Regions from separate parts of the Pseudomonas retamae genome, predicted to be linked through region 3. Evidence: predicted binding sites of a transcription regulator. Region 3 holds the regulator's gene; each other region holds the start of a gene.
What was found. The regulator FliA, encoded in region 3, starts transcription of late flagellar genes. The targets are predictions, from matches to a motif close to CTAAAGTTTNNNNNNNNNNNGCCGNTAA.

Region 1: the regulator FliA is predicted to act here: its motif matches at 4,506-4,533, upstream of ACGSLL_RS07355 (methyl-accepting chemotaxis protein).
Region 2: the regulator FliA is predicted to act here: its motif matches at 3,196-3,223, upstream of flgM (flagellar biosynthesis anti-sigma factor FlgM).

Annotation. Positions count from the first base shown of each region.
Region 1 covers NZ_JBIEIL010000003.1:476,100-483,018, forward strand. Annotated here, with positions in the region: gene ACGSLL_RS07340 (hypothetical protein) at 1-335, shown strand, start outside; gene ACGSLL_RS07345 (hypothetical protein) at 340-846, shown strand; gene ACGSLL_RS07350 (VWA domain-containing protein) at 904-2,298, shown strand; gene ACGSLL_RS07355 (methyl-accepting chemotaxis protein) at 2,418-4,394, opposite strand; gene ACGSLL_RS07360 (LysR substrate-binding domain-containing protein) at 4,584-5,504, opposite strand; gene ACGSLL_RS07365 (NorM family multidrug efflux MATE transporter) at 5,661-6,919, shown strand, end outside.
Region 2 covers NZ_JBIEIL010000007.1:8,771-15,689, reverse strand. Annotated here, with positions in the region: gene flgB (flagellar basal body rod protein FlgB) at 1-77, opposite strand, end outside; gene cheR (protein-glutamate O-methyltransferase CheR) at 447-1,274, opposite strand; gene ACGSLL_RS15080 (chemotaxis protein CheV) at 1,321-2,253, opposite strand; gene flgA (flagellar basal body P-ring formation chaperone FlgA) at 2,336-3,097, shown strand; gene flgM (flagellar biosynthesis anti-sigma factor FlgM) at 3,259-3,585, shown strand; gene ACGSLL_RS15065 (flagella synthesis protein FlgN) at 3,634-4,101, shown strand; gene ACGSLL_RS15060 (flagellar brake protein) at 4,190-4,936, shown strand; gene ACGSLL_RS15055 (MFS transporter) at 5,010-6,395, opposite strand; gene ACGSLL_RS15050 (glutamine synthetase family protein) at 6,465-6,919, opposite strand, start outside.
Region 3 covers NZ_JBIEIL010000011.1:201,968-208,886, forward strand. Annotated here, with positions in the region: gene ACGSLL_RS21575 (protein-glutamate methylesterase/protein-glutamine glutaminase) at 1-917, opposite strand, end outside; gene ACGSLL_RS21580 (chemotaxis protein CheA) at 967-3,240, opposite strand; gene ACGSLL_RS21585 (protein phosphatase CheZ) at 3,295-4,083, opposite strand; gene ACGSLL_RS21590 (chemotaxis response regulator CheY) at 4,101-4,472, opposite strand; gene fliA (RNA polymerase sigma factor FliA) at 4,640-5,380, opposite strand; gene fleN (flagellar synthesis regulator FleN) at 5,377-6,207, opposite strand; gene flhF (flagellar biosynthesis protein FlhF) at 6,324-6,919, opposite strand, start outside.

The sequences.
Region 1 (6,919 bases), on a different contig from region 3:
GTACCTCCACCGCTCAACAGGTGATCAACGACGACAAAGCGCGTATCGCCCAGATCAAGAAAGACGTCGCCAACAAGAAGGTCGACAAGGCCAAGGCCCAGGCGCAGATCGCCGAAATCGACCAGAACATCGCGCGCCTGCGCAAAGACCTCGGCAACATGCGCACCAAAGTCACCGAGTACACCAAAGTGGCCGATGCTGAACGTGCACAGGGCGCCGGTGCGGAAATCAAGCAAGTGGACATCAACATTCTGAAGATGAATGAAAAGGTCGCCGCCCTGCAGAAGGAAGTGGACGGTCTCTACAGCCAGCGCTCTGCGATCACCCTGGGTTAAGCACATGACCCTAAAACAGCTGGCGGTCCTTACCGCCGTCCTCGCCTTGAGCGGCTGCGCAACCCGGCCTGGCGAATGCGATGCAAGCAATCGCGACAGCAGCATGCTGACCAAGATGAGCTGTGACTACTCCGGTGGCTACAGTGATCAGGTCAAGCAGAAGGAATCGGCGCTGGCCGATTCCCGTCAGCAGAACGCCATGTTCCGCCAGGTCTACGAAAACATCCAGGCGCAGCAACTGAGCACCCGCACCGACCTGGCCAGTCAGCAGAAATCCCAGGCCGAGCTGAATCAGTCACTGGGCAAGCTGCTGACTTCGCTCAAGGGGCGACGTGGCAATGAGGGCCAGGTGCAGAAGCAGATCGCCGATCTGGAGCAGCAGCTCAAGACCTCACAGGCTGCGCCGATCGCGAGCACCTCACCGGCAACGCTGGCCGCCAAGCAGGAGCAGCTCAAGGTCCTGCAAAAGAAGGTCAATCAGTTGCAGTTCAGTCTCGGTTACGAAGAGTAATTTTCACCCCCGCAGGCCTTCCGTTGAAGGCCTGCAGCTTTTTCAGGAATAGTCGTCATGCAGCGGGTCATCAGGGATGCGCACGCCACACCGGAGGGGATGAGTGCGCTGCAGACCAAAGTCGCCCTCATTCAAAAACACTTTCCGCCTACCGCCGCCAGCCTTTTCGCCATACCCCGGATGGGCAGTGGCGAGGTGCTGGAATGGTGGACCGGACTAGGCGGGCAACCCACGCCCTATGCCGAACTCAATGAAGACGCGCAGCGTCGTTTGCTGCAGACCTATGACACGCGCCAGACTTCGCTTGAACAACTCGCGGACGAGCTGCATAAACGCGGTCAGCCTGCGGTAGCCGATGATTTGCGCAGCCTGTTGGGCAGCCCTGAGCTGGACAAGCTCTACAGCCTGAACGGCGAGCCACTGGTGGTGCGCTGGAACCAGCGCCCGCCAAGGCCGGTCCCGCCGGTTGTTCCGCCGGTGCCATTGGCGCCAGTCGTACCGCCCTCACGCCGTGGCTGGTGGATTGCCGCCGCCTTGCTGGCGCTGTTGTTGCTGCTTCTGGCGCTGTGGTTGTGGTGGTACCTGCACCGAGAGCCCGTCGTCGTCGCAGTGCCACCGGCAGCACCGGTCATGGCCCCCGTGGTACAACCGGTCGAGCCAGTGCCCGAGCCCGTCGTGCAACCGGAACCTGCTCCAGAACCCGTGCCTGCACCTGTACCGGAACCAACACCTGTTGCGCCGCCAAAACCGGTCGTCGTGGCCCCGCCCCCGACACTGGACAATTTCGCTTGCCGTAAAAAAGCACCGAATGTGGTGGTTCCGCAATTCGTCGTAGTTCTCGATACCTCGGGGTCGATGGAGCTCAATACCAAAGCGGTGAAAGCTGACGAAGACTGGTTCTTTGGCAACAACCTCAACAAGTACACCGACCCGGAACGCACGATACGAATCTTCGAAAAACCGAGCCGCATGAACGTCGCGCAGGATTCGCTGGCCGGCATGATCAACGCGCTGGATCCGAAGATCGACACACGCCTGATCACCTTCGCCGGTTGCGAAAGCACGCCTGACCAAGGGGTGTTCAAGTTCGGCGACCGTCAGCGCCTGATCAACGGGATTCGTGGGCTGGTGCCCAACAATGGCACGCCCTTGGCCGATAGCCTGGCCAAGGCGGCGAGCACGGTTGACGGGCGCAACAACGACGCGGTGATCGTGATGTTCATCGACGGCGAGGACGGTTGCCAGAAGGACGTGTGCGCAGTGTCCCGACGCATCGCCCAGGAGCAACCGCGGTTACGGGTCAATGTGGTGAGCATCGGCGCCGGCGGACCTTCGCAGTGCATTGCAAAAAACACCGGGGGCCGGGTTTATTCGAGCACCAACGCGGCGGAACTCGCCAAGCAGCTGAAACTGGCGAGCAAGGAAGTATCCAGTAGCGCCAAATGTAATTGATCGAGGTACCTCAATCGCGAGCAGCTCACTCCCACTTCGGTTCCCGGGCTTCACAAAACCTGTGATTGGACCGGACACTCTGGAACGAGCCTGCTCGCGATAGCTATTTCAGGCGCACATCAACGAAAGCGATCAACCTCGGAACGCAGATCCGCCGCCAGTTTCTCCAGTTCTTTGGCCGTCACTGCGAGGTTGGAAACCACTTCGCGTTGTTCGCTGTTAGCCAGAGCAATGCTCTGAAGGTTGCTGCTCAGCAACGTTGCGGTGCTGCTCTGCTCCTGCGTTGCCGTAGTGATCGCCGCAAACTGCTGGCCTGCCGAACGGCTCTGCTCATCGATCCGCGCCAGCGCCGAGGCGACATTGGCGTTGCGCGACAGGCCTTCCTGCATCAGCACGTTGCCCTGCTCCATGGTGCTGATCGCGTTGCCGGTTTCCTGCTGGATGCTGTGGATCATGCTGGAGATTTCATCAGTGGCCTGACGAGTACGCGAGGCCAGGCTGCGCACTTCGTCGGCGACCACGGCAAAGCCGCGACCTTGCTCACCGGCACGTGCCGCTTCGATCGCAGCGTTAAGTGCCAACAGGTTGGTCTGCTCGGCGATCGAGGTGATCACGCCGACGATGCCGCCGATTTCCTGGGAACGCTGACCGAGGGTGTTGATCACCGTCGCGGTGCTGTTCAGAGCGCCTGCGATTTGCTCAAGCGACGACGAGGCTTCTTCCATCGAGCTGCGGCCGATCTGCGTTTGCTGAGCGTTTTCCTGGGCCAGACGCTGGGTGGCGCTCATGTTGTCGGCGATGTTCAGCGAGGTCGCGCTGAATTCTTCTACCGCGCCGGCCATGCTGGTGATTTCGCCGGACTGCTGCTCCATGCCGTCATAGGCACCGCCGGACAAACCGGACAACGCCTGCGCGCGACTGTTGACCTCTTCCGAAGAGCGGCGGATGTGCTCGACCATGGTCGACAGGGCCTGGCTCATCTGGTTGAACGCGCGCGACAATTGACCGATTTCATCGTTGCTCGACACGTTCAGACGTACGCTCAAGTCGCCCGCGCCCAAGGCTTCAGCCTGACGCACCAGATCACTCAACGGCGCCAGTTTGCTGCGCAGCAGCCAGACCACCGAACCGACGGCCAGCAACATCGCCAGCAGACTGCCAATCGCCAGTTGCGTGCCGACGCTCCAGGTCACCGCGCGAATCTCGGCTTTCGGCATGCTCGCCACCACCGACCACGGGCCGCCTTCGAACGGTACGGCAATGCTGTAGAAATCTTCGCCCTTGTCGCTCCAGAACTCACCCTTGCCCGGGGTTTTCACCAGTGCATTGATGGCTGGCACTGCCTGGTCCAGCGACTCTACACCGGCGATCGGCACCAGCCATTTGTTCTGCTCGTCGAGCAAGGCCAGCGAGCCGGTCTGGCCGATGCGGAAGCGCTTGAGGTTGGCGAACTGGGCGTTCTGCGCATCGGTGTAATCGAAGCCGACGTACAGCACAGCAATGATCTTGCCGCTGCCATCGCGCACAGGCGTGTACTGCGACATGTAATAGCGCTCGAACAGCAGCGAGCGGCCGACGTAACTCTGCCCCGCCATCAACTTCGCGTAAGCCGGGTTGGCATGATCGAGCACGGTGCCGATGGCGCGGGTGCCGTCCTGCTTGCTGACGTTGGTGCTGACGCGAATGAAGTCTTCGCCGCTGCGCACGAACACCGTGGCCACACCGGCGGTCATCTGCTTGAACTCGTCGACTTCCTTGAAGTTGTTGTTCAGCACTTCGTTGCCCAGATGCAGGCCCGGGGTCTGCACGCCGGCCACAGTCACGGGCTGGTCAGGGTGCACGCTCAGGCCGCCGCCGAAACGCTTTTCGAACAAGCCGCTCAGGCGCAGGGTGCTTTCGCGCAGCGTGCCGTGGAACGTGCTCAGCTGGTCGGCCAGCAGCCGCGCCTCACTGGCCAGATGCTCTTCACGGGTGGCGAGGTTGGCAGAATCCAGCGAACGCAGGGCGAACACCGTACTGCCGCTGATGACAATCGCCAGTATCACGGCGAGGGCGAGGCCCAGCTGCGAGGCGATCCGAGCACGAGGTTGAGACATGAACAGCTCCTGGCCGAGCCACCGAATCCTCCTTGATCGCGGTAATGCCCGGAAAAATATTCTAATAATGGGGGTGCAGCGCGGAACCGGCACGACGGTTCCACTTGCTCATAGTCGGCGGTGAATCCGAATACTTGAGCGCGCAACGTGGGTATGGCTTAAGGCCTGCATTGTGGCCGCTCCAACGTTTCAGCTCAAGCGCGCCACAGCTGGCAGTTCCATGGCGCGGACTTCGCCTTGCAGAAAATCGCTGAGGCGGCGCAAACGTTCGCCTCCCGGACGGGTTTTCGGCCACACCAGGTAATAATTCAGGCCACTGGCGACCGCCGTCGGCCACGGCAGGCTCAGGCGCCCCTGGGCGACATCTTCGGCGACCATCAACAGATCCCCCATTGACACGCCGTAGCCGCGCGCCGCTGCAATCATCCCCAGCTCCAGGGTATCGAACACCTGCCCGCCCTTGAGTGACACCTGGTCCGACAACCCCATGCATTCCAGCCAACTGCGCCAGTCGCGACGGTCGGGGGTCGGATGAAGCAATTCGGTACTGGCCAAACGCGCCACGTCCCACGGCTGATCGTTGAGCAGATTGGGCGCCCCGACCGGGATCAGCTCCTCGGCGAATAACAGACTGGCCTCCCAGTCCGGCGGAAAATGGCCGTCGCTCAGCAGCACGGCGCAATCGAACGGTTCGTCATTGAAATCCACCGAATCGATGTCCATCCACGCACTGGTCAGTTGCACTTCGTTGCCTGGTTGCAGATGGCGGAAGCGACTCAGGCGCGCCAGCAGCCAGCGCATGGTCAGGGTCGATGGCGCCTTCATGCGCAGAATGTCGTCCTCGGCGCGCAAGGTATTGCAGGCGCGCTCCAGCGCGGTGAAGCCCTCGCGAATGCCAGGCAATAAAAGCCGTGCGGCTTCGGTCAGTTGCAGATTGCGCCCGCTGCGCTGAAACAACCGGCAGGCGAAGTGCTCTTCGAGGGTGCGGATATGTCGACTCACTGCACTCTGGGTAATCGACAGCTCTTCGGCTGCGCGGGTGAACGAGCTATGCCGCGCCGCCGCTTCGAATGCGCGCAGGGCATACAACGGTGGTAGGCGACGGGACATGCAGATAGCTCCGGTGGCGGGATGCGGCCAACTTAGCAGAATTGGTGCAGGATGAGTTTTAATCATGCCACCCATCCTTTTTATCCCTTTGTGCATTCCAGCTCACACGCCGAGAATCGACGTTCTTCTGTTCCCTCTGAATCGAGTGGTGATGACATGCAGCATCCTGTGCGTAACGAACTCTGGGCCATTTTGCGGCTGGCCGGGCCGCTGATCGCTTCGCAGTTGGCGCACATGCTGATGGTGCTGACTGACACATTGATGATGGCGCGCCTCAGCCCCGAAGCCCTGGCGGGTGGCGGTCTGGGCGCGGCGAGCTACTCGTTCGTATCGATTTTCTGTATCGGGGTCATCGCCGCCGTCGGCACGCTGGTGGCGATCCGTCAGGGTGCCGGCGACATCATCGGTGCGGCGCGCCTGACTCAGGCCGGTTTATGGCTGGCGTGGCTGATGGCGCTGGTCGCCGGGCTGTTGCTGTGGAACCTCAAACCGGTGTTGTTGCTGTTCGGCCAGACTGAAACCAACGTCAATGCCGCCGGGCAATTTCTGATCGCCCTGCCCTTCGCCCTGCCGGGTTATCTGAGCTTCATGGCCTTGCGCGGTTTCACCAGCGCCATCGGGAGGGCGACGCCGGTGATGGTCATCAGCCTTGCCGGCACCGTGGCGAACTTCCTGCTCAATTACGCCTTGATTACCGGCATGTTCGGCCTGCCGCAACTCGGGCTGACCGGTATCGGTCTGGTCACGGCAATCGTTGCCAACTGCATGGCGCTGGCATTGGCCTGGCACATTCGTCGGCATCCGGCGTACGACGCTTACCCGCTGCGTGCCGGGCTGGCGCGGCCCAACCGGCAATACCTGAAGGAATTGTGGCGCCTCGGCCTGCCGATCGGCGGCACCTATGCGGTGGAAGTCGGTTTGTTTGCCTTCGCCGCGCTGTGCATGGGCACCATGGGCAGTACGCAGATGGGGGCGCATCAGATTGCGCTGCAGATCGTTTCGGTGGCGTTCATGGTGCCGGCCGGCATGTCCTACGCCATTACCATGCGCGTCGGTCAGCATTACGGCGCCGGGCAACTGCTCGATGCGCGTATGTCCGGTCGCGTCGGCATCGCCTTCGGTGCGGTGGTGATGCTGGGTTTTGCCTTGGTGTTCTGGCTATTGCCGAACGAACTGGTCGGGTTGTTCCTTGACCATGACGACCCGGCGTTTGCCGAGGTGATCCGCCTCGCGGTAAGCCTGCTGGCCGTGGCGGCCTGGTTCGAGCTGTTCGATGGCACGCAGACAATCGCCATGGGCTGTATTCGCGGGCTCAAGGACGCCAAGACCACGTTTCTGGTCGGGCTCGCTTGCTACTGGTTGATTGGCGCGCCGGCGGCGTGGTGGATGGCGTTTCACCTGGACTGGGGGCCGAC
Region 2 (6,919 bases), on a different contig from region 3:
AGCACTTCGGCACGCTGGGCGCGGAAGCCCAGAGCCTTTTCGTGAATGCCGAGCGCTTTGTCGAAGCTGATGCTCATGTCGGGAACCTTCAGGTGACCGGATTTTTCGTAACTGAGCTTTAGCAAGCGCCGTGCCAGAGTGTAAAACTGCCGGTTTCCGTGGCTTTGCGGGTGATCGGCAAAGCGGCAATGCCAGAAAAGCGGCAACCGGCTTCCGCCATATGCCGCTTTTTTGCCGCTTGGTTGCCTCTTGCCACCACCGCCGGACAACTGTGGGAGCGAGCCTGCTCGCGAAGGCGGCGTGTCAGAGGACAATTGTTTTACTGACGGACCGCCATCGCGAGCAGGCTCGCTCCCACAGGGGGTATTGGTGTCAGGAACAATTACGGCAGGCACAAAAAAACGGCAGCCCCATGAGGGCTCCCGTTTTTGGTATTGCCGCAGCAATCACTTGGCCTTGTAAATGATCCCCGGGCTGCACTGGACCATTTGGTAATGGTCCGGCAGACCGTTCAGCGCTTCGGAGGCGCCGAGGAACAGATACCCGCCCGGCTTCAACGTGCTGTGAATACGCAACAGGATGTCTTTCTTCACTTCGGCAGAGAAGTAGATCAACACGTTGCGGCAGAACACGATGTCGAACTTGCCCAGCGCGGCATAGCTGTCGAGCAGGTTGAACGAGCGGAACTCCACCCGGCTCTTGATCGGCGCCTTGACCACCCAGCGCCCCGGCCCTTTCGGATCGAAGTAACGCTGCAGACGTTCCGGCGACAAACCACGGCCGATGGCCAGGCTGTCGTACTCGCCGGTCTTGCAGTTGTTGAGCATCAGTCCCGAAAGATCAGTGGCAACGATCTGCACACCCATCTTCAACTGGCCGAGGTTGCTGCGCTCGAACTCGTCGATCGACATCGACAGCGAGTACGGTTCCTGACCCGACGAGCAGGCCGCCGACCAGATGCGCAAGCGCTGGTTCGGACTGGCCTTGATCGCTTCCGGCAGCACCTTGTTCTTCAACACTTCAAACGGATAGGTGTCGCGAAACCACAGGGTTTCGTTGGTCGTCATGGCATCGACCACCTGCTCGCGCAAACCGCTGCGCGGCTGGGTCTGGATGCGCTGCACCAGCTCACCCAGGGACTTGATGCCTTGCTGCTCCATCAGTTTGTTGAGACGGCTGGAGACCAGATACTGCTTGTTTTCACCGAGCAAAATGCCACAGGCCTTTTCCAGGAAGACCCGGAACTGTTCGAAATCCAAATTACCCGTAGACAATGGTGCCGCCTCTTAAATCGTGTTGATCACCAGGGACAGTAGGTCCCTAGCTGATATCTGCTGCTTTGATCCGGTCGACTACCCGGGATGCCAGGTCATCAGGACGGAATTTGGCCAGGAAGTCGTCGGCGCCGACTTTCTTCACCATCGCCTGATTGAATACCCCCGACAACGAAGTATGCAGGATGATATGGAGCTTTTGCATGCGTGCGTCGCCGCGGATTTCCGCCGTCAGGGTGTACCCGTCCATCTCCGGCATCTCGATGTCGGAAATCATCATCAGGAACTCTTCTTCCGGCTTCTTGCCCTCGTCGACCAGCTTGCGCAGGTAATCCAGCGCCTGCTTGCCGTCGTTCAGCGCCACCACTTCGACACCGATCGTCTGCAGGCAACGGGTCACCTGCTTGCGCGCCACCGACGAGTCATCGACCGTCAATACCCGCAGCGACAACGCCTTGGTCTGGGTCTCGACATCGACCACGCCCACCGAAATCGCTTCCGGCGTCGGTGCGACTTCCGCCAGCACTTTTTCGACGTCGATGATTTCGACCAACTGATTGTCGACCCGAGTCACAGCCGTCAGGTAGTGATCGCGACCGGTGCCCTTGGGCGGCGGATGGATCTCTTCCCAGTTCATGTTGACGATGCGCTCCACCGAGCGGACCAGGAAACCCTGGGTCTTGGTGTTGTACTCCGTGATGATCACGAACGGACTGTTCTTGTCTTTCAACGCTCCGGAACCGGTCGCCATTGCCAGATCGAGGATCGGAATGGTCGCCCCGCGAATATTTGCCACCCCGCACACCACAGGACTGGACTTGGGCATCAACGTCAGCGACGGGCATTGCAACACTTCCCGTACCTTGAACACGTTGATGCCATAGAGCTGTTGACCGTCGAGACGGAACAACAACAGCTCCAGGCGATTCTGCCCTACCAGTTGCGTGCGCTGGTTCACCGAATCCATTACACCAGCCATGCCCAGACTCCTACATCAACGCCAAGTGTTGTTGCGACGCACATTCATTGCTAAACGGCACGGCGCTTGCTTTTTAACCCGTATGAACATTCAAACGACATTTTCCCGACACCTGACAGCGCCTCTTCGCAGAGCGCTTGCCAGTGCGTGTGCCATTTGCTGCTTGTTCTTTGGCAGTCCTGCCCATGCTGATGCGGTTACCTTGCCTGACATGCTTATCGGCGTCGCTCAGGGCTTTCTTGAGTTCACCGTAGAAGACTATCTGACGAGCAGTCAAACCGAAGGCCGTTATGAAATCGAAGTCAACCAGCTCGACCCGCGCATGCGCATGCCGATGTGCGACAAGGAATTGACAGCGACGCTGGAGAGTCCGGCACGCCCTTTGGGCCGGGTCACGGTGAAGGTTCGCTGCGAGGGAACATCGCCCTGGACGGTGTTCGTACCCGCTCAAGTCCGCCTGTTTCGCGAGATTGTGACGACCACGCGTGCGCTCAAGCGCGCCGGTATTATCGAGCCGCAGGACGTGACCTTGCGCGAGCGCGACGTCAGCCAGATCAACCAGGGCTTTCTGACTTCGGTGGACGAAGCGATCGGGCAGAAATTGACCCGACCAACGGTCGCCGATCAGGTCATCACCCAGGTCCATCTGGAACAGGCGGAAGTCATTCGCAAGGGTGATCAGGTAGTCATCACCGCACGCAGCGGCACATTGGCGGTGCGCATGCCGGGCGAAGCCTTGGCCAACGGCGGCCTGAAAGAACAGATCCGGGTAAAAAACCTCAATTCACAACGGGTGATCAAGGCGCAGGTCACCGCGCCGGGACAAGTGGAAGTGGCCATGTAAACGCCCTGTGAGAAAACTGGCGCGGACCTCCCAGCTTCCCTAAACTGTGTCGCAGCAGGACATGCCGCGATGCAGCCCGGCGCATTGAAAAAATGTGCCTAAAGTTTTTCATGGGATAGCCGAAAACATGGCAAGCGTCCAAATTCCCAGAGGTTTTTATCATGGTCATCGATTTCAGCCGTTTGAACAGTTCCTCGTCACTGACAGGCAGCACACGTACCAGCAACGCCAAGGAAAGCGCTGAAAACAGCCCCTCCGCGCCGCTGAATACCCAGGCCGAACAGGCCAATGCCGCCAAAAGCGGGGAGTCGGTACACCTCAGCAATGAGGCTCAACAGTTGCAGAAGGTCACTGACAAGCTGCGCGATCAGCCTGCTGTCGACAAAGCCCGTGTGGCCGAGTTGAAAGCCGCGATTGCCGATGGCAGCTATAAAGTCGACAGCAACCGTGTAGCCAGCAAACTGCTCAACTTCGAAGCCCAGCGCTAGGCTTTTGCCGGCGCCAGGCTTTTGGACGCTTAAACCCCAAGGCCAGCCATGCACGACACTACTTTATTGCAACTGATCGACGACGACTTTGCTCCAGCGCAAGAATTGCTGGAGTTGCTGCAAACCGAATCTCTCGCGTTGCACGGTCGTGACATGCCCCTGCTGGAAGAAATTCTGGCGCGCAAGCAGGCGTTGATCATTCTGCTGGAACAGCATGGCCGCAAGCGCAGCGAAATCCTCGCCAGCCTCAATCTGCCGACCGATCGCAACGGCCTGCAACAGCTGGCCGCGCAATCGAGCATTGGCGAGCAGTTGTTGCGACAGGGCGATGCCCTGACCGATCTGATCGCCCAATGCCAGGCAGCCAACGTCAAGAATGGCCAGTCGATCCGCATCCAGCAGGCCACCACGGCCAATCAGCTGAAAATCCTCACCGGGGGCGAACCGCCAGCGTTGTACGACGCCAGCGGCACTTTTGCCAAGCCCGCCAAACCGCGTCCGCTCAGCCAGGCATGAGCCGTTGATGCGCCAGCTCTATCAACCCGCGGAACATGCTGGCAAAATGCTGGCTAGTCGTCATATTTTGTCTGGAGATTGATAAACCGTGTCCAACGCCCTCAGCGCGGATGATGCTCCGCAGCCCCCTAAGGTGCTCACCACGCCACTGGAAATCTCCAGCAACCTGCGCCAGCTGCAGGACAGCCACGATCCGCTGATCATCACCTTCCACGAGCGCAGCCAGCGTTTTCAGAGCTACCTGATCAAAGTCGACCGCGACAGCGCGTCGATCGCTCTGGACGAAATGATCCCGCGCGATGGCGAACGCTTCCTGCTCGCCGGCGAGCCGTTCAAGGTTGAAGGTTTTCATGACGGCGTACGCATCGCCTGGGAATGCAACGGCACGCTGAACATCGAAGAATCCGACGGCGACCGCTTCTACACCGGCGAGCTACCGACCGAAGTGGTTTATCACCAGCGTCGCAACGCCTTCCGCGCCGCGCTGAAACTGACTGATCTGGTCAGCGTTGAACTGGGTGGCGAAAAACTCAAGTCGCCGATCCACGGCAAGCTCCTGGATATTTCCGCGACCGGTTGCAAGTTTCGTTTCGAAGGCGATATCACCGACCGCCTGCAACTGGGCCAGGTCTACGACCGCCTGATCGCCCCGCCGCTGTTCGGCAACCAGCCGATCGCCGTCGAACTGCGCTACCTGCACTTCGAAGAAAAGCTCAACATCACCTTCGCCGGCCTGCGCTTTCACAACATCAGCGGACAGGCGGCGCGCAACGTCGAGCGTTTCGTTTATCAGCTTCAACGTGAAGCGCGGCGGTTTGATAAAGACGATCTCTGAGCCGTAATGACTAAAAAAAAGGGCAGCCCCTCACAGGACTGCCCTTTTTCATGCGCGAGTGTTTATCTTCGATTCAGGGTCGCGCGCCACTGATATCCGGCGCAGGCTTGTCATCTGCGCTGGTCACATCTTCTTCGACCACCGCTTGCGGCGGCTCGGCTGGCTCAGGTTCCGGCTCTGGACTGGTCGGTGCCGGGTCCTGGACCATCTGCTCCTGCACCACCTGCTCATCGACGCGCGGGTCGAGCGCCGCCACCAGTGGCGAACTCGACATGCTGTCCGGCATGGCGACGTGATGCAGCGGCGCATCATCGACCTGATGCAGATTGGTCACGGCTTTCGGCCGAATCCGCCACACCAGCACCAGTGCAAAAAAGCTGAAGAACGCATACAGACTCTGACTGCCAAGAAATTTCATCAGCACGCCGGCCAGCAGCGGCCCGATGCTCGCGCCCACGCCGTAGGTCACCAGCAGCATCGCCGTCAGCGACACCCGCCGATCGCCCTCGACATGGTCGTTGGAAAACGCCACGGCCAACGGATACAGACAAAACTGCACCAGCGAACACAGGAAGCCCACCACAAACAGCACTTCCAGCGGCACTTGCGGCAACACCGCCAACGGCAGCGCCGCCACTGCCAGAAACCCGGCGAAGCAGCGAATCAGCAACGCCCGGTCATAGCGATCAGACAACCAGCCGAGCGGCCACTGCACCAGCAAACCGGCAAAAATGCAGCTACCCATGAACAGACCGACCTGCTCGGTCGACAGCCCTTGCTGCGAGGCATACAACGGCGCCAGACCGTAGAACGAACCGATGATCAAACCGGCGCCGAGCACCGTGCTCAACGATTGCGGCACCCGCTTGATAAAGAAACGCGGCTCCATCGGCGCTGGATGCAGCGGGGCCGGGTGAATCCGCCGGGTCAGCGTCACAGGCACCAGACACAGCGCAAAGCACAGCGCGACCAGCATCAGCAGCTCGAGCCCGAGGCCCGGGTGCATGACCAGAATCAACTGACCGAGTACCAGGCCCAGATACGAAGCGATCATGTAACCGCTGAACACCAGACCGCGCTGATTGGCATCCGCCTGCTCGTTGAGCCAGCTTTCGATCACCATGTACTGGCACATCATGCCGAGGCCGACGATCGTCCGCAGCACCAGCCACGCCGGCAGCCAATCGACCAGACCATGGCCCAGCACTGCCGCACCGACAATTCCCGCACATGCCGAATAGGCACGGATATGTCCGACCCGGGCGATCAGTCGGTGACCGATCTTGCCGCCCAGTACCAGGCCGAAATAGTTGGCGGCCATCAGCGCACCGACCCACAGGCCGTCGACATTGTCTGCGGCCAGACGCAAGGCCAGATAGGTAGAAAGAAGGCCCGAGCCGATCAACATCATCAGCGAGGCGAAATATAGCGCTCGAAAGGATTTCCAGATTTGGCGCATCGGCGTTCCGAGCGGCTCCTTGCAGTAAAGACCGGGCTAACCAAAGGCTAGCCCGGTGGCGACAGTACGTCAGGCCTGGGCTGCTAGAACACGCCGTTCCCAGGGGGTGATTTCATCGAAGAAGCTGGTCAACTCCATGGTCTTCGAAGCGATGTAGCCTTCGATGAATTCGGCTCCGAACAGTTCCCTGGCCAAGTGGCTACGCTTCAGACGTTCCAGAGCGGCATGCAAGGTACACGGCAACGCAAGATTATCCGGCACGACAAACTCGCCCTGGATCGCCTCGCTGGGCTCGAGTTCCTGCTCAATGCCATGCAAACCCGCGGCCAGACTGGCGGCGAGCGCCAGATACGGATTCGCGTCGGCGCCCGGCAAGCGGTTTTCGACCCGACGAGCGACCGGCGAACTGGCCGGAATGCGCAGCCCGGCGGCACGGTTATCGTGGGACCAGCAGGCATTGTTCGGCGACGCATACGGATGGCACAGGCGCTGATAGGAATTCACGTTGGGCGCAAACAGTGCGG
Region 3 (6,919 bases):
GATTTCGCCGCCGAGCCAAAGGTGATGTCGACACAAGGCTTGTAGTTCAGACGCTCGTCGCCCGGGAGGATTTTCACCGCGCCACGGCCGTCGATCATCATTTGCTTGCCACCCGGCGCCAGCAGAGCCAGGCCCGGGCGCAGAATGTCGCCGTCCTCGGCTTCCTTGACGCTGATGCGGCAGAGCTTGTCGAGACGTTCGGCGAACGCTTTGGTGAACGCCGCCGGCATGTGCTGGATCAGCACGATCGGCGCCGGGAAGTTCGCCGGCAGTTGCGTCAATACACGTTGCAGCGCAACCGGCCCGCCGGTCGACGTACCGATGGCAAGCAGTTTGTAGGCTTTGCGTTTCGGTGCCGCTGACGAAGCGCTGGCCGCAGAGGCGCGAACTGGCGCAGGTGCAGGTGCCGGACGCGCCGGAACAGGGCTGCTGTGGCTGCTGTAGCTCGATGCTGCCGGAGCAGGCGTCGGTGCTGGCGCAGCGGCAGGCGCCGGGGCGCTGTAGGCACTGAAACGACGGTTGCTGCGCGAAATGCTGTGAACCTTTTCGCAGAGCAGTTGCTTGACCTTCTCGGGATTGCGCGAGATGTCTTCGAAATTCTTCGGCAGGAAATCCACCGCGCCGGCGTCCAGCGCATCGAGGGTTACCCGCGCGCCTTCGTGAGTCAGCGAGGAAAACATCAACACCGGGGTCGGGCAGCGCTGCATGATGTGCCGCACTGCCGTGATGCCGTCCATCATCGGCATCTCGTAGTCCATGGTGATCACGTCCGGCTTGAGCGCCAGCGCCTGATCAATCGCCTCTTTACCGTTGGTTGCAGTGCCGACCACCTGAATGCTCGGATCCGCAGAAAGAATTTCCGAGACGCGGCGGCGGAAAAACCCCGAATCGTCCACCACCAGGACTTTGACTGCCATAAACACTCCATTAGGTGCAGCGGGACGTCAGCGCCCCGCCGCCCCGGATTCAAATACGCTTTGTGGCGTAACGCTTGAGCATGCTTGGAACATCGAGAATCAGTGCAATGCGGCCGTCACCGGTGATGGTGGCGCCGGACATGCCCGGAGTGCCCTGCAGCATTTTGCCCAATGGCTTGATGACCACTTCTTCCTGACCGACCAGTTGATCGACGACGAAGCCGATCCGCTGGGTGCCCACCGAAAGGATCACCACATGGCCTTCACGCTGCTCTTCGTGAGCGGCGGAGCTGACCAGCCAGCGCTTGAGGTAGAACAATGGCAGCGCCTTGTCGCGCACGATCACCACTTCCTGACCATCGACGACGTTGGTGGTCGACAGGTCGAGGTGGAAGATCTCGTTGACGTTGACCAGCGGGAACGCAAACGCCTGGTTGCCCAGCATGACCATCAGCGTCGGCATGATCGCCAGGGTCAGCGGCACCTTGATGACGATCTTCGAGCCCTGGCCCTTGGTCGAGTAGATGTTGATCGAACCGTTGAGCTGGGAAATCTTGGTCTTCACCACGTCCATGCCGACACCGCGGCCGGACACGTCGGAGATCTCGGTCTTGGTCGAGAACCCCGGGGCGAAAATCAGGTTGTAGCACTCGGTATCGCTCAGGCGATCGGCCGCGTCCTTGTCCATCACCCCGCGTTTTACCGCGATTGCACGCAGCACGTTCGGGTCCATGCCTTTGCCGTCGTCGGAAATCGACAGCAGGATATGGTCGCCTTCCTGCTCGGCCGCCAGCACCACACGACCGCCACGGGCCTTGCCTGAGGCTTCGCGTTCTTCCGGCGACTCGATGCCGTGGTCGACGGCGTTGCGCACCAAGTGGACCAGCGGGTCGGCCAGGGCCTCGACAAGGTTTTTGTCGAGGTCGGTTTCTTCACCCACCAGTTCCAGGTTGATCTCTTTCTTGAGCTGACGAGCGAGGTCGCGAACCAGACGCGGGAAGCGCCCGAAGACCTTCTTGATCGGCTGCATCCGCGTTTTCATCACGGCGGTCTGCAGGTCAGCGGTGACCACGTCGAGGTTCGACACGGCCTTGGACATGGCTTCGTCGCCGCTGTTGAGGCCCAGACGCACCAGACGGTTACGCACCAGCACCAGCTCGCCGACCATGTTCATGATCTCGTCGAGCCGCGCGGTGTCGACGCGCACGGTGGTCTCGGCTTCGCTCGCCGGTTTTTCAGGCGGTGGCGAGGCAGGCGCACGGGCCGGGGCCGGTGCAGCAGCGGCGGCTGGTTTTGGCGTTTCGGCTTTTGGTTCAGGCTTAGGCGCGGCTTTTGGCGCAGCAGCAGCGGCAGCAGCCGGAGCCTTGGCGGCCGGCATGGCCACGCTTGATGCGGAGCCAGCAGTGGCAGCGCCGGCGTCAAACTTGCCTTTGCCGTGCAATTCGTCGAGCAGCGATTCGAATTCGTGATCGCTGATCAGGTCGCTGCCGGCTGCGGCGGCTGCCGGGGCGGCGGCTGCAGGTGCCGAGGCGATTGCCGATTCCAGCGCATCGACAGCAAAGTTGCCCTTGCCGTGCAACTGATCAAGCAGCGCTTCGAATTCATCGTCGGTGATGTCGGAGCTGTCGCCCTTGGCCGGTGCGGCGGGCGCTGCGGCGGTCGGTGCGACTGCGTCAACGGCGAACTGGCCTTTGCCGTGCAGCTGATCGAGCAACGACTCGAACTCGGCGTCAGTGATTTCATCGCTGGCCGGCACCTCGGCGGCTGGCGCAGGGGCCGCAGCGGCCGGGGCTTCGGCTTCGGCCTTGACGGCGTTCAGCGAGTCCAGCAACTGCTCGAATTCGTTATCGGTGATGTCGCCGGATGCGTCGCCTTCGACGACCAGTTCTTCGATCATCTCGGCCACTGGCGAAGCCGGGGCTTCGTCAGCGGTTTGCGGCTCGGCCAGACGCGCCAGCGCGGCCAGCAGCTCCGGCGTGGCGGCGGTGATTGGCGCACGCTCGCGGACTTCGCTGAACATGCTGTTCACCGCGTCCAGTGCCTCGAGCACGACGTCCATCAGTTCGGCATCAACGCGACGCTCACCCTTACGGAGGATGTCGAACACGTTTTCGGCGATGTGACAGCACTCCACCAGCTCATTGAGCTGAAGGAAGCCGGCGCCCCCTTTTACAGTGTGGAAACCGCGAAAAATTGCATTGAGCAGATCTGCGTCATCCGGGCGGCTTTCCAGCTCGACCAGTTGTTCGGACAGTTGCTCAAGAATCTCGCCGGCCTCAACCAGGAAATCCTGAAGGATCTCTTCATCGGCGCCGAAGCTCATTAATGGGGTGCTCCTACAGGTCTAAAAACCCAAAAAACCCGAATTCAGAAATTCTTAGAATCCAAGGCTGGATAACAAATCGTCCACATCGTCCTGACCGGACACAACGTCTTCTCGTTTATCGGCATGAATCTGCGGACCTTCACCCTGCGAGAGATGTTTTTGTGGATCTTTTTCCGCAAGCATCGCGGCACGGTCATGTTCGATGCCCGCAAAGCGGTCGACCTGACTGGCCATGAGCACGAGTTTGAGCAGATTGCTTTCGACTTCGGTGACCAGTTGGGTCACGCGCTTGATCACCTGACCGGTGAGGTCCTGGTAATCCTGGGCCAGCAGGATGTCGTTGAGATTGCTCGACACCGCACGGTTGTCCGTGCTGCTGCGTGACAGAAAACCGTCGACCCGGCGCGCCAGCTCGCGGAACTCTTCAGCCCCGACCTCGCGACGCATGAAGCGACCCCAATCGGCGCTCAACGTCTGGGCTTCATCAGCCAGACTGTTGACCACCGGCGTGGCGCTTTCCACCAGATCCATGGTGCGGTTGGCCGCGGCTTCCGTCAGCTTGACCACATAGCCCAGGCGTTCGGTGGCGTCGGTGATTTGTGACACTTCCTCGGCCTGCGGCATGTGCGGATCGATCTGGAAATTGACGATCGCACTGTGCAGTTCACGCGTGAGCTTGCCCACTTCCTGATACAGGCCACGGTCACGGGTCTGATTGAGCTCATGGATCAGTTGCACCGCGTCGCCGAACCTGCCTTTTTCAAGGCTTTCGACCAGTTCGACCGCGTGTTTTTTCAGGGTCGATTCAAAATCGCCCTGTGAAGATTCGTTATGCTCCATAGCTCCCCCGCGCGTTCTCAGCCGATGCGTTCGAAAATCTTCTCGATTTTGTCTTTCAACGCCTGAGCCGTGAAAGGTTTGACCACGTAGCCGTTCACACCGGCCTGAGCGGCTTCGATGATCTGCTCGCGCTTGGCTTCAGCGGTCACCATCAGCACCGGCAGGTGCTTGAGTTTTTCATCGGCGCGCACGTGGCGCAGCAGGTCGATACCGGTCATGCCCGGCATGTTCCAGTCCGTTACCAGAAAGTCGATGCTGCCGCTGTTGAGGACCGGAATGGCGGTTACGCCATCGTCGGCCTCGACGGTATTGGTGAACCCAAGATCGCGCAGCAGGTTCTTGATGATCCGCCGCATCGTTGAGAAGTCATCAACGATGAGGATTTTCATGTCTTTGTTCAATTCGACCTCCAAGCAGTCTTAAACGCGCCCAGCACCTGGACGCGCCACTTCAATCAATCGGCGCAGCACTTAAAGTTTGTCTGGAGCACAACGGATCGAGACCGGCGCCGCTTACCACCGCACCAGCCTCGTTTCGCAGTGTCCCCACACTGCCTTCAGCGCGCTCGCCACTCCCCCAAACGCCCCCGCAAACGGGCCGCGCACTGGCTGTGTAACTGGCTGACCCGCGATTCACTGACGCCAAGGACTTCACCGATTTCCTTGAGGTTCAGTTCTTCGTCGTAGTACAGCGCCAACACCAGTCGCTCACGCTCCGGCAAATTGGCAATCGCGTCCGCCAGCGCCGTCTGGAAGCGTTCATCTTCCAGATCGCGTGACGGCTCCATATGAGCACTGGCGCCATCCTCGTGCAGCCCTTCGTGTTCGCCGTCCTGCAAAAGGTCGTCGAAACTGAACAGGCGGCTGCCCAAAGTGTCATTCAGAATCCCGTAATAATCGTCGAGACTCAATTGGAGTTCGGCCGCAACCTCGTGATCTTTAGCGTCACGGCCGGTTTTAGCTTCAATCGAGCGAATTGCGTCGCTGACCATCCGGGTATTGCGGTGGACCGAGCGTGGCGCCCAGTCCCCTTTGCGTACTTCGTCAAGCATCGCGCCGCGGATTCGAATGCCCGCGTACGTTTCGAAACTGGCGCCTTTGCTGGCGTCGTATTTGGTCGACACTTCGAGCAGGCCGATCATCCCGGCCTGGATCAGGTCTTCGACCTGCACACTGGCCGGCAACCGTGCCAGCAAGTGATAGGCAATGCGCTTGACCAGTGGCGCGTAACGCTCGATCAATTCGTACTGCGCGTCACGCGCCGACTTCTTGTAAAGATTCATGCCACTGGCGGTCATATCACAGGCCCTGCGGTTTGCTGCACGAGACGCTCGACGAAAAACTCCAGATGGCCGCGCGGGTTGGCCGGCAACGGCCAGGTGTCGACCTTCTGCGCGATGGCCTTGAAGGCCAGGGCGCATTTGGAGCGTGGAAAGGCTTCGTAGACGGCGCGTTGTTTCTGCACGGCCTTGCGCACGCTTTCGTCATACGGGACGGCGCCTACGTATTGTAGGGCGACGTCAAGGAAACGGTCCGTGACCTTGGTCAACTTGGCGAACAGGTTGCGGCCTTCCTGCGGGCTCTGCGCCATGTTGGCGAGGACGCGGAAGCGGTTCATGCCGTAGTCGCGGTTGAGCAGTTTGATCAGTGCGTAGGCGTCGGTGATCGAGGTCGGCTCGTCACACACCACCAGCAACACTTCCTGCGCCGCGCGGACGAAACTGACTACCGAGTCACCAATGCCCGCAGCGGTGTCGATCACCAGCACGTCGAGATTGTCGCCGATGTCGCTGAACGCCTGAATCAGGCCGGCGTGCTGCGCCGGGCTCAGGTGGACCATGCTCTGCGTGCCGGACGCCGCCGGCACGATGCGAATCCCGCCCGGGCCCTGCAACAGCACGTCGCGCAATTCGCACCGGCCTTCGATGACGTCGGCCAGCGTGCGTTTGGGGGTCAGCCCCAGCAGAACGTCGACGTTCGCCAGACCGAGGTCGGCGTCCAGCAGCATGACCCGACGGCCAAGCTCTGCCAGCGCCAGCGACAAGTTCACTGACACGTTAGTCTTGCCGACGCCACCTTTGCCGCCGGTCACCGCGATCACCTGTACGGGATGCATGCTGCCCATGTTATTTCTTTACCTTGTCTTGCATAGACGGAGGCCACATTACTGGCTGCGCGTTCCGGATCGGAACAATGCGTGGCAGACCATCGATGTAGGTACAAAAACTGTTCATGATTACCTCAGCCAACCTGCTTGGTCGGGCTGTGATAGATATCAGCGAACATGTCAGCCATGGCTTCTTCGCTGGGTTCTTCCTGCATTTGCACGCTGACGGCGCGGCTGACCAGTTGATGACGGCGCGGCAGATGCAGATCATCCGGAATCCGTGGGCCATCGGTCAGGTACGCGACCGGCAATTCATGACTGATCGCCAGGCTCAACACTTCACCAAGACTGGCTGTTTCATCCAGTTTAGTCAGAATGCAGCCGGCCAGCCCGCAACGCTTGTAACTATGATAAGCGGCGGTTAGAACCTGTTTCTGGCTGGTGGTTGCCAGGACCAGATAATTTTTTGAGCGAATGCCACGCCCGGCCAGGCTTTCCAGCTGCATGCGCAACGCCGGATCGCTGGCCTGCAGACCGGCGGTATCGATCAGCACCACGCGCTTGCGCAGCAGCGGATCGAGCGCCTGCACCAGCGACTGGCCCGGATCGACGTGGGTCACCGGCACATTGAGGATGCGCCCCAGAGTCTTGAGTTGTTCCTGCGCACCGATGCGGAAGCTGTCCATGCTCACCAGCGCGACATTCTGCGCGCCGTACTTGAGCACATAAC